DNA from 3 places in the Bilifractor sp. LCP21S3_A7 genome. Region 3 is predicted to be linked to each of the others. Evidence: riboswitches for the same ligand, from Rfam matches in the RefSeq annotation. Region 3 holds a riboswitch; each other region holds the start of a gene.
What was found. Region 3 has a riboswitch for cobalamin ahead of ACTQ1O_RS04790 (FecCD family ABC transporter permease). Riboswitches for the same ligand answer to the same signal wherever they lie in the genome.
Positions count from the first base shown of each region.

Region 1: linked by a shared signal. The riboswitch ahead of ACTQ1O_RS08950 (sirohydrochlorin cobaltochelatase) and the one ahead of ACTQ1O_RS04790 (FecCD family ABC transporter permease) in region 3 are both predicted to bind cobalamin.
Region 2: linked by a shared signal. The riboswitch ahead of ACTQ1O_RS07350 (Ig-like domain-containing protein) and the one ahead of ACTQ1O_RS04790 (FecCD family ABC transporter permease) in region 3 are both predicted to bind cobalamin.

Region 1 covers NZ_JBQKGL010000008.1:110,348-114,599, reverse strand. Annotated here, with positions in the region: gene ACTQ1O_RS08955 (homocysteine S-methyltransferase family protein) at 51-950, shown strand; cobalamin riboswitch at 986-1,177, shown strand; gene ACTQ1O_RS08950 (sirohydrochlorin cobaltochelatase) at 1,572-2,885, shown strand; gene rsmH (16S rRNA (cytosine(1402)-N(4))-methyltransferase RsmH) at 3,129-4,235, opposite strand.
Region 2 covers NZ_JBQKGL010000006.1:125,367-129,618, forward strand. Annotated here, with positions in the region: gene ACTQ1O_RS07340 (LrgB family protein) at 1-45, shown strand, start outside; gene ACTQ1O_RS07345 (C40 family peptidase) at 475-1,953, shown strand; cobalamin riboswitch at 2,156-2,346, shown strand; gene ACTQ1O_RS07350 (Ig-like domain-containing protein) at 2,547-4,252, shown strand, end outside.
Region 3 covers NZ_JBQKGL010000004.1:87,023-91,274, forward strand. Annotated here, with positions in the region: gene ACTQ1O_RS04785 (EAL domain-containing protein) at 1-2,046, shown strand, start outside; cobalamin riboswitch at 2,156-2,347, shown strand; gene ACTQ1O_RS04790 (FecCD family ABC transporter permease) at 2,496-3,551, shown strand; gene ACTQ1O_RS04795 (ABC transporter ATP-binding protein) at 3,552-4,252, shown strand, end outside.

The sequences.
Region 1 (4,252 bases), on a different contig from region 3:
ACGACCATGTCGCAAACGGGGCACACAATGTATATAAAGTGAGGCTAATCATGAACAAAACCGAATTCAGGGAACTTACAGATAGCAAGATCGTCTGTCTTGACGGAGCAACAGGCACAAATCTGACAGTGCGCGGGATGCCGAAGGGAATCAGCACAGAGGCTTGGGTTCTGGAGCATCCGGAGGTGCTGCAAAATCTTCAGAGAGAATTTATCGAAGCGGGAGCGGATGTGATTTACGCGCCGACGTTTGGCGCAAACCGGAAGGTTCTGGGCGGTTTCGGGCTGGCGGACAAGACCGAAGAGATGAACAAAAAGCTGCTCGGGCTGTCGCAGGAGGTGTCGAAGGGCAGCGTTCTGGTGGCAGGAGATATGGCGCCCACGGGAATGGTGCCGGATTCTGCTGGAGGAGATGCCAGCTATGAGGAAATTTTTGAGATCTATCGGGAGCAGGCAGAGATTCTGTATCATGCCGGCGCGGATCTTTTTGTAATAGAAACCATGATGTCGGCGGATGAGACTTCAATTGCGCTGGACGCGGTTTCATCTGTCTGTGATCTTCCGGTGATGTGCACGTTTTCCGTATATGCGGATGGAAAGTGTTTTTTTGACGGAAATATCTTTGATGCTGCAGCCGTTTTGGAGGCGATGGGCGCTGCGGCAGTGGGACTGAACTGCTGCAGCGGACCGGATCAGATGGAGAGCATCATCCGGTATCTGGCGAAGAACTGCAGCATTCCGATTATCGCAAAGCCGAATGCGGGAATGCCGAAGATTGACGAGAACGGGAATGCCATTTACAGCCTCGGTCCGGAAGCCTTTGCGTCTCAGATGAAGATGCTGACAGATGCCGGCGTCAGGATTGTCGGAGGCTGCTGCGGAACAGAGCCGGAGCATATCCGGCTTTTGAAGAAGATGATTTCCGGTCAATCATTCATTGGATCAATTTGACATTTTGTAATTGATTTCATATAATAGTGAAAGTCTTTAAAACATATCTTTTCAGTGCCACTTTTATGGCGGGTAATAGGGAATCAGGTGAAATACCTGAACGATCCGGTCACTGTGAGCAGTGAGCCAGATGCATTGTCCATTGTATTCCGGTCAACGGAATATGAGAAGGCGCAGGAAGGCGTTGAGCTGCAAGTCAGGAAACCTGCTGAGAAGATGATAGATTTGCTTCCGATGAAAGCAGAGTCTGTTTGCATAAGAATATTGATGGTTGCATCAGTGAGTTCTGGTGTGATCCGGCTGGTTTGCAGATATGCGCTCTTTGGCGTGCGGTTATGGATACCGTTTCTTTGAATAGAGCGTGACCGTCAGGCGGATCCGGGATTTCAGCAGATGTTTCTTTTATATGCAGATACGGAGTGATTGCTTTCTGAGAAGGCGGTCACTCTTTTTTACGCGAACAGTGAGCCGCAGCCGAATGCGAAGTATTCGTGTGCGGCGAGCGTCGCGATAGCAAGATAAAACTCGCGCAGCGTGTTTTATCTCGTTTATGTTCTGTGCTAAGGTATCGAAGGGCGTTTTGAACCCCTTTGATATAGATTATTCTACAAAAAGGAGAAAATGATGAAAAAGAAAGTCGTAACATTATTATGCACCGCGGTTCTGACCGGGTCTATGATTGCCGGATGTGGCAGCGCAAGCAGCGCAGCATCGTCAGCATCCGCAGCATCTTCGAGTGCATCTTCCGCGTCTTCAGCGGCAGCGGAGGTTACAGAGGCAGCCTCTTCTTCTGAAGAAGTAGAGACGGTTTCTTCCTCCTCTGTATCTGCGGATCAGGCAGCAGCGGACAAGGTAGCCGCTCTGATTGACAAGATCTATGTGCAGGAGAGAACAGATACTACGGACGAGGACTGCAAGGCGGCAAAGGAAGCATGGGACGCATTGACGGATACGCAGAAGGCTCTCGTAGAAGGCGAATATGCAGATCCGGATTATTTCGGAAGGGATACCGGCGATGCTTCCAAGGACGATCCGCTCAACGAGGACGGAATCGGAGAAAATGAGATTCTTGTATGCTCCTTCGGAACCTCCTATAATGACAGCCGTGTCCAGGATATCGGCGGAATTGAGAAGGCTCTTCAGGCAGCATATCCCGACTGGTCTGTAAGACGTGCATTCACGGCGCAGATCATCATCAATCATATTCAGGCGCGTGATAATGAGGTGATCGACAATATGGATCAGGCGCTCCAGAGAGCGGTTGACAACGGTGTGAAGAATCTGCTGATTCAGCCGACGCATCTGATGCATGGCGCGGAGTATGATGAGCTTTCGGAGGCTGTCAGCAAATACGCCGACAAATTTGATTCTGTGAAAATTGCCGAGCCGCTTCTGGGTGAGGTGGGAAGTGACACGAGCGTAGTAAATGAGGACAAGCAGAATGTCGCAAAGATTCTTACCGCTACAGCGGTAGAGAAGGCAGGATATGACAGTCTTGACGCGGCTGCCGCTGACGGAACGGCGTTTGTATTCATGGGTCATGGAACCTCTCATGAGGCGAATATCACCTATGATCAGATGCAGACAGAAATGAATGATCTCGGTTACAAGAACGTATTCATCGGAACCGTTGAGGGCAAGCCGGCAGATACCGAGTGCTCCGCGGTTATCCAGAAGGTACATGACGCGGGATACAAGAAGGTAATTCTGCGTGATCTGATGGTTGTAGCAGGTGATCATGCGAATAACGATATGGCAGGCGATGATTCTGATTCCTGGAAGAGCCAGTTCAATGCATCCGGCTTCTTTGACAGCGTAGATGCTCAGCTCGAAGGAATGGGAAGAATTCCGGATATCGAGCAGATCTATGTAAGCCACACAAAGGCTGCAATGGACAGCGACGCCACAGTTTCAAGTTCTTCTGAGGCAAACTGAGAAATCCAGTACAGTATACCCTGACGAGTATGGGATATGATTCTGCCGGGCGTACCACAAGGATATAATGTGTGGTTCAGCCTGACACACCATCATCTGCATGACCTGTGTGCTGAGAGAAAATGACAGGGCTGAGACATATCAGTGAGACAACATATCAGTAAAACAGAGGAAGCGTCCGGCATGTGCCGGACGCTTCTTCTGTCGGTGCGCCAGTCGGGCGCGCGAAAACCGGATGCCGGATTAACGGATCGCCCATCTCAGTTTTGTGGAGTGTGCTCTCGGATTCCGGTAGCATTCCTCACGGGAGGGACGGATGACATCCCGGCTGACTTCGGTGTACAGGCCGTCACGGGCGCCCTGCTTAAAGGACTGTTTGACGAGGCGGTCCTCACCGGAGTGGAAGGTGAGAATAGCAGCTCTGCCTCCGGGTTTCAGCACGGAGGGCAGCTTGTCCAGAAATGCGTAGAGAACCTCAAATTCGCTGTTCACGTCGATGCGGAGTGCCTGGAAGACCCTGGCGCAGGATTTTTTCACGGCTTCCTCCTGTTCGTCCCTGGGCGAATGGCGAAGTTGACGGGTTTGAGTCAGCGTTTCCTCGATCAGAAGGCGAAGATCCGTGGTGGTTTCCAGTGGGCGTTTACGACGATATGCCTGCTGAACAGCATCGGCGATTTCTTCTGCATATGGCTCGTCAGAATTATCGATGAGCAGCCCAGCGAGTTCATCCCTCGTGAGCTGCTTCAGCCTCTCGGAAGCAGGCTCTCCCTTTTCCGGGTCAAAACGAAGATCGAGGGGACCATCTGTCTTGTAGGAAAAGCCTCTCTCCGGGTTGTCGATCTGCATGGAGGAGACACCCAGATCCGCCAGAACAAAGTCGAAGGGACCGTACTTGGTGGAGACCTGATCGATATTCGCGAAGTTGATGTGGATCGGGGTAAAAATATCCTCCCCGAAGCCTCTGGCGCGCATCCGTGCCTCCGTCTTCCGGATTTCCAGAGGATCGGCATCCAGTGAATAGAGATGACCCGTGCCCTCCAGCTTCTCCAGCATGCGGGAGCTGTGACCTCCGTAACCGAGCGTGCAGTCGAGTCCGGTCATGCCGGGACGGATCTTCAGCACATCCAGAATCTCATCGACCATGATCGGAATGTGCATTCCTGCGGGCGTGCTTCCCTTGCGGATTACCTTTTCAATGGTTTCGCCGTATTTCTCGGGATTCAGCTCCTTGTATTTCTCATTATACTTTCGCGGGTACTTGCCGCTGTAATGGGGCCTGCGCCTGTGCGGCGCTGCATCTCCGGAAAGACGGTCCGGATTTGGTCTGTCGGCGTGATTGTCTGAATGCATAATAAGTGTTTTCCTTT
Region 2 (4,252 bases), on a different contig from region 3:
CTGATGACTGTCATACTTGCAAGCTTCTTTGCGATGCTGGGATGACCACGCAGGAACATATAATCGCACATCATCAGGATCATCAGGCATACTTGTTGCTCCGCTTCGGAATGCTTTTAATGTAAATCAGAAAATACAGATATCAGAAAAGACCTCACAGAACGCACCCATAAAGAGACGCAGAGGGACAAGCGGCACCTGGAAGTACAGAAAATTCTTTTTACAGGAAGGTATAGTTGATTACAAGCCCCGGCAAATCGCCGGGGCTTTCGTCATTCTGTCAGGCGCGGGTGAAGAATGGATTTTGGGTTAAGCATAAGACAGGACAATACTTTGTAACAAAAATGTAAAAAATTCCCATCACGCCGTTGCATTTTTGGGTGCCCTGTGATAGTATTGTAAAAGATTACAGAAAGTGTAACAAGAAGATTACAAAAATGCGCCTGAAGTTTTAAGCGCAGGGAGGTTATATTTTTGAAGGTCAGATTTAAGCGTTTACTTACAATTGGAATTGCAGCTGCCATGCTTAGCGCACAGCCGTTGCCTGTAAGTGCGGATGATTTCGACACTCAGATTCAGAATGCGGACAATGCAATCAGTGATCTGCAGAATCAGCAGGCAGAGACGAATCAGAATCTTACAGACATCCAGAATTCTATCTCCAGTATGGAATCCGACAAGCAGCAGATCCTTTCACAGATCGATGGATATGATCAGGAGCTTGTGATCACGATGGCGTCTATCTCTTCTCTGGATGATCAGATCGAGCAGAAGACGAAAGAGCTGGAGCAGACAACGGCTGATCTTGAGGAGGCAGAGAAGGATCAGGACACACAGTATCAGGCCATGAAGAAGCGGATACAGTACCTCTATGAGGAGGGCGGAGACAGCGGTTGGGCAAGCGTCATGATCGGAAGTCTCAGCCTTTCCGAGGGGCTTGATAATGTAGATAACACAAAGTCTCTTTATGATTATGACAGAGAGGAACTCGAAGCATATACCGAGACTGTATCAAAGGTTAAGACGCTGAAGGCACAGGAAACTTCTCAGAAATCTTCTCTGGAAGCTTCCAAACAGGAGCTGGAAGGCGCTAGGGAGAACCTGGAGTCTCTGAAGGCGGACGCGGAAGCAAAGGGAGAGGATCTGGATTCCCTGCTTTCGGATGCTCAGAGCAAGGCGGATGAGTATTATTCCCTGATCCAGGAACAGAATGCTCAGATTTCCGAGCTGCAGTCTCAGAAAGAAGCAGCACAGAATGCGAAGGCTGAGCAGGAAGCACAGCAGAAGGCAGCGGCAGAAGCAGCGGCGAAGCAGGCAGCAGAGCAGGAGGCAGCGGAGAAACAGGCTGCGGCACAGCAGGCAGCAGCACAGCAGGCGGCTTCTCAGACAGCAGACACATCCGCGGCGACCAGCGGATCATCCGCGACTACTTCTGCGGGAACAGACAGCTCTTCTGCAGATGCAGGTGCTGCAGACACGGGTACTTCAACTACAACTACGACAGACACAAGTACTGCAGACAGCAGTACCTCCTATGACAGTGGTTCTTCTGCTTCATCGTCTGTTTCGTCCGGGACCTCCTCCTCGGCTTCGACGGTGGGTGGAGTAAGCGGTCAGGATGTCGTGAACTATGCGCTTCAGTTCGTGGGCAATCCTTATGTATGGGGTGGAACTTCACTGACAAACGGATGTGACTGCTCTGGATTTGTTCAGCAGGTATACGCACACTTCGGTATTTCACTGAGCCGCACGACCTATACACAGGCGAATGAGGGCATTGCTGTATCATACAGTGAGATGCAGCCCGGCGACGTTATCAACTACGGAAGTCATACCTCAATCTATATCGGAAATAACATGATCGTTCATGCGGCGGATGAGTCTCTCGGCATTATCACTCAGAGCAATCCGGCATTTGAGCCGATTGTCACTATTCGCCGGTTCATCTATTAATCACGCATCGTACTCTCTGGAGCATGAAGATCCATAGAGATGTCTATTTCGAGTGGAGTATTTATTAACAGCCAGACAGGTATTTGATCCTGTCTGGCTGTTCTGCGTCGGATGTATCATTTATATCGGATACTGATTTATATATTTGCGGCATAGACTTTTTTACCGGTTGTAATTTATCAGTAATCCGCTATAATAAGAAAACAGGCAGATGATTATCAGTGCCGTCAGTTTGACGGACAATAGGAAATCAGGTGGAAAACCTGAGCGATCCGGTCACTGTAAGCAGCGAGCTAACCGCTGAATGTCATTGCATTGCATAAGGGAATGCGAGAAGGCGCGGGAAGTGTCTGAACTGCAAGCCAGGAAACCTGCTGATAATCCATAGAACCCGATTGTGCTTCCAGGGAAAGCAGAATCCTCAGAGAAATTTTCCGGACGAACAGAGCGTTCGTTTTCAGAATATTTCTTTTTGGCATGCGCTTTTCCGGTGCATGCTTTTTTGAGGCAAAAAACGGTCGGGTGCAAGTTTTGAAATGATCTGTTAAATATTTAGAAGTCAGTTAAACTGCATCTAAGGGGGAAGGTTCTTTATGAAGAAAAGAAATGGAAAACAATATCTGGCAGTGCTGCTTTCTGCAGGGATGGCTCTGTCCGGGGCTGTGCCTGCATGGGGCGAGGAAAGCCATCCGGTACAGGCGCAGGCAGAGCAGACTGCAGAGGAACCAGAGGAACAGAGTGTTTCTGCGGCCGTACAGAAGCAGTTTGAAAATGCACAGACAGTGGAGAATTCTGTGACAGATACATCTTCTTCTGCAGCAAAGGTTCCTGCTTCGTCAGCAGGAAGTCCTGACACGGCTGCTGCAGACAGCGCGGCAACAGGAACTGATGCGCAGGCTGAGGAAAAGACTACAGAAGTAGCTGAAAGTACGGAGGACTCCGGCCAGAATACAGGTAGAATTTCCGTGACTGCTGTTGCAATTAAGGACAGCCGGAATAAGATAGCTAAAAATATAGAGGGAAAAGATGCGCTTCTTCTGGTAGCAGGAGATGCTGAACAGGATCAGCTGACCGCTGAGATCACGCCAGCGGATGCAGCCGATCATACGGTCACATGGAAATCTGAGGACGAATCCGTAGTAAAAGTAGATGCAGACGGAAAACTGACTGCAGGCAGAGAAGGTACTGCAAAGATTACTGTAACGACCACAGACGGCGGGCGCAGTGCATCTCTGCTTGTAACGGTGCAGGCTGCCAAAGAGAATTCTTCTGCGGCAGATGGCGGAAAACAGGGATCTGCATCGGGGAAAGCAGAGGAAACACAGAAAACGGCAGATGACGCCGGAAATGATACAGAGGATTCAGACAATGTGCAGAAACAGGATGATTCCGCCTCTGTGATCTCTGGTTTTTCTACAGAAGGAGCGGAGGCGCTTCTGAAGGAAGAACCGAAGGTTCTGGCGTTAAGAAGTTTTATGATGGCTGCATCGGAAAAGGCCACTTCAGATGGAGAAAGCAGTTATGTACGGGCTTCCTATAATAACAGTACAGCGCTTGCAGATGGGACGTATCAGCCTGCAGACCAGAAAATGCCGACGAACTGCAAGGGAAAGCAAATACTTTCCTGCGATAAGATTCTGGTGAATAGCGGAAAGGCGTATGTGATACTGACCGCAACTTCCGGATTTACTACCTACTATGACGGAACTGCATCGGGAAAAGCGGACGCGGAGACGGAGAATACTTCGGCAGGATTCTATAAATTCAGCGGAGGACAGGTAACAGTTCCGGTTGCGCTGAATTCGGAAATGACATTTTCCGCTTATAACCCTTCGATGGGAAAATGGTTTTCTTATAGCTTTACAGTTAATCTGGAAAATACAGCACAGCCGGAATATGATAATACCACAACGCTGCCGGACGGAGATTATCCGGGAAATGATGAACCAATATCCACATCGGCGAATGGAATAAAAGTTTACTGTGATCAGATTGTCGTCAAGGATGGGACGGCAAAGGTTCATATTTACTTTACCAGCAAGAATTATTCTCATGTGTATATCGGCGCGGCGGCAGGTTATGAGCAAAATACAAAAAATCCGGAGAAAGTGGATGAAAAACTTGCTGCTCTCCTGAATGACAAGGTCAGGACAATTCCGACAAGCCAGGAGGTGATTAATGGTTCAACTGTAAGTGCGGCCTGGATTCCGGTAAAGCTGAATACGCCCATGACATTTTCCGGCAGAAATACCGGTATGACCGGGAAAGTTATATGGAAAACCTTTCCGGATATTACCTT
Region 3 (4,252 bases):
GGCAAGACAGAATCAGAACTGGGATGGCATATCGATTCTGCTGCTGCGGAGATGGAGGAGAAAAAAGTTCTGGAGATGGGCGTCAGGTCGACATCGGCCAATGAGCTGGTGCTGTCCGGCGGCAGACTTGACGGAATCGAGATTACCCGTGTTCCCTGGTACCGTGAGAGGGAAATCGCGGGGATGATGGGAATGATCAGCGGTGATCAGGCAGATGACAGAAAGAAGGAGGTGCGCCTGGGATTTGTGGACCGCGACACAGAGCTCATGAGTTTTCGCGGTTCGATAGAAGCCGGAATGATATATGAGGATCAGTATCGATTGAAAAAAATCGATTATACAGGACTATTAATTGATGTTGCCGCATATGCTGAAGTGATGCGGGAAAGCGCCGAGAAGGCAAAGGTGATTCTGACCGAAATTTCTGCAACACTGAAAAAACTGATGAATCCGGAATGGGCGATCGCGCGGATAGGGCTGTGCTGTTTTCTGTGCTTCTGCCGCAGGGATCATGCCGGAGATATTGAAGAGAAGATTGACAGGGTATCCGGAATGCTTCCGACGCTTTGGAGGAAGCTCGGAATTCAGGCTGATCCTGTTCTGGCACATGCGATTGTCTACGGGTCGGAGGTAATGAGCCTGGACGAGATGTTCATGCTGCTGATCCGGAGAATCAGCAGCACGGAGAAGGCGGCTCATGGGGACAGCCCATATGTCGGGGACTACATTGCCCTGAGACGTGAGGTGTTCGACAGCCTGACGGAACATGTCATTGTCAGTGATCCCAGAACATACGAGCTTGTATATATGAATCGTTCTGCCCGAAGGGATTTTGGAATAAAACCGGATGGCAGCCTGAACGGGTGCCGCTGTTATGAGGTGCTGGAAGGTCAGGATGTTCCCTGCGGCGACTGTCCGAATCTGTTGCTGCGGAAGGATTGTGCGTATGAGGCATCACACCTGAACCGGAGAAAGGGAGCAAAAGTACTGATTCGTTCTGCTCTGACAACATGGGAGAACCGGACGCTGAGGCTGACGGTCGAATTTGATATCAACAAGTATCTGCATGCAATGGCAAGGGATCACGAGCTGATCTATCAGGAGATGCGGGCAAATGAGGCAATTTCTCTTGGTATGGCGGAAGAGGATCCCGGAACAGGAATCGAGAAGACGATTGCATGTATCTCTGAAAATATGAGATCGGAGCGCTTCCTGATCTTTGAGGAACGTGATGACAATACGGTAAGTGCCACCTATGAATGGACGGCACCCGGTGTTTTTTCTCTGAAGGAGGAGCTGCAGAGTATTCCTCTCTCGGAATTGCGGGCGCTGTATACGCAGTTTGCCTCACAGCATGTGGTGATGGTCAGTGATATGGATGCCTTTCAGAAGGAAAATCCCGGTTTTTCCATGCGAATCCATGATGTCCGGAGCTTTATATCCGGGCAGCTGAAGATCCTGAATCAGACAGAGGGCTTTACGATGGTTATCAATCCGGCGGAGGACACCTTCCGTAATACCAGCGTGCTGCTCTCCACGCTGACGGATTTCATAGCAATTATGATTCGCAACAGGAACAGCGTGCACCAGCTGGAGAAACAAAGCATGATTGACCAGATGACGGGCGCCGGAAACCGGAGGGCTCTTGAGCGGCAGATCCGCGAGTGGAAGGGTGACGGTCTGCTTGGAGTGATTTCCGTTGACCTGAACGGACTGAAGAACACAAACGATACGGCGGGCCATCATGCCGGCGATGTGCTGATTTGCGAAACAGTCCGGGTTCTTCAGGAATGCGCAGGTGAAAAGTATGTATTCCGGACCGGCGGGGATGAATTTGTCGTTCTGACGGAAGAGCTGGAGGAAAAGGATATCAGCCTGCTGATACGGCATATGCGTGAGAACGCAGCAAATAACGGGATCAGTATGGCGATTGGATATGCAGTCTGCCGCGGAAAGGTTACGGACTTTGATGCGCTGCTCACCAGGGCAGATTTCAATATGTATAAGGACAAGGGACATAGTTTCCGAAGAAGGCGGAATGATTGAAGGGCTGAAGGAAAGGCATATATCCGCGATGCGGTTTATTTGACACTTTTCAGCCTGTATCGTATAATCGTTGCAGACAATTGAAGAGAGGCCTTTCAGTGCATCCGATTTTCTGCACATGCCTGACAGCAGGAGTGCAGAGGAACTGTATGAGAATAGAGAATCAGGTGAAATTCCTGAGCGATCCGGTCACTGTGAGCAGCGAACCATTCCGTTATGTCATTGTGTCATAGAACATGAGAAGACAGGAACTGGTGCTTGAGCTGTCAGCCAGGAGAACTGCTGAGAGGTTTGTAGATATGCTTCCGAAGAAAGCAGATTCTGATGACCTGGAGGCTGCCGGATTGCCGGCGGAACCGATTGAGACAGGTTAATTATTCAGGACGAATGCTTCGGCATTCGTCCCTTTTCATGTATAAGATCATTGAAGTTGAAAGGCATACTTGCAAATGATGAGTGATAATGAAATCAGCAGTTATCATGCTGAGAATCTGAAAAGGAGAATGCGATACACGGCGGTTTTTGCCGTTCTGGCAGCTGCGTTTCTGGTCGTGACCGTAATCAATATCAATACCGGTAACGTTGATATTTCGATTGATAAGATTTTGAGAGCTGTTTTTCTCCGAAGCGGGTCAAGAGATGATATGAATATCATCTGGAAGATCCGTCTGCCGCGGATTCTGATGGCGGCTATTCTCGGAGGGGCGCTCTCCCTGTCCGGATTTCTGCTGCAGACATTTTTCGAGAATCCGATTGCAGGTCCTTTTGTGCTCGGAATATCTTCCGGCGCAAAACTGATTGTCGCGTTTCTCATGATTCTTGTGGTGGCCAGGCACGGAGCAGTGTCCTCCTGGGCCATGATTCTTGCCGCGTTCGCGGGGTCTCTTGTGTCAACCGGCTTTATCCTGCTGGTTTCCCGGAGCGTGCGGAATATGTCGGCACTGCTGGTTGCGGGAATCATGATCGGGTATATCTGTACTGCGCTGACGAATCTTCTCGTTACATTTGCCAGTGATTCGGATATCGCCAATCTTCACAACTGGTCTCAGGGAAGCTTCTCGGGTATGACCTGGGACAATGTCCTGGTGGGCGGAATCATCATCGGAGCTGCGTCTGCCCTGGTATTCCTTCTCGCAAAGCCGATTGGTGCGTTTCAGCTTGGCGAGGCTTACGCGCAGAGCATGGGGGTTAATGTAAAGCGGTTCCGGGTGGCCCTCATCCTGCTGTCGAGCATCCTCTCTGCGACGGTGACGGCATTTGCCGGTCCGATTTCTTTCGTAGGCATCGCGGTTCCCTTCCTGATCAAGCGCGCACTGAACACGGCAAATCCGGTCGTGGTCATCCCGGCCACCTTTCTTGGAGGCGCCGTCTTCTGCATGGTCTGTGATCTGATCGCAAGGGTTGCATTTGCACCGACTGAACTGGAAATCAGCACGGTGACCTCGATTTTCGGAGCACCGGTCGTGATCTTTATGCTGATACGGCGGCAGAAGGGAAGAAGATAAATGGAGAAGGTACAGAACAAGGAAAAATATTATCTCCACCTGGAGGGTCTGTCGGTCGGGTATAACGGGAAGCCTGTGATCCGCGATATTGAGATCGGAATCCGGCGCGGTGAGATTGTTACACTGATCGGACCGAACGGCGCGGGAAAATCTACAATATTGAAAAGCATCACGAGACAGCTTTCTCTTGTGGAGGGAGAGGTTTTTTTTGATCTGAAGAATTTGTCGGATTATTCGTTCCGAGAATTGTCTTCGCGTATGGCTGTTGTTCTGACGGACCGTCTGCATCCGGAGCTTATGACCTGTCACGATGTGGTCGCGACCGGAAGATATCCATATACGGGACGGCTGGGGAAATTGACGGAAGAGGATGAACGGAAGGTAGATGATGCGATGAAGGCGGTTCAGGCGCAGGAGATTGGCAACCGCGACTTTAACGCGATCAGTGACGGGCAGAAGCAGCGGGTGCTGCTCGCGAGGGCGATCTGCCAGGAACCGGATATCATCATCCTGGATGAGCCGACGAGTTTCCTGGATATCAAGCATAAGCTGAAGCTTCTGTCGATTCTCCGGGATATGGCTAAGCAGAAGAATATAACGGTTGTGATGTCGCTGCATGAGATCGATCTGGCGATGAAGATTTCTGACAGGATAATCTGCGTTCACGGCGATAAGATCTTCCGGAGCGGAACGCCGGAGAG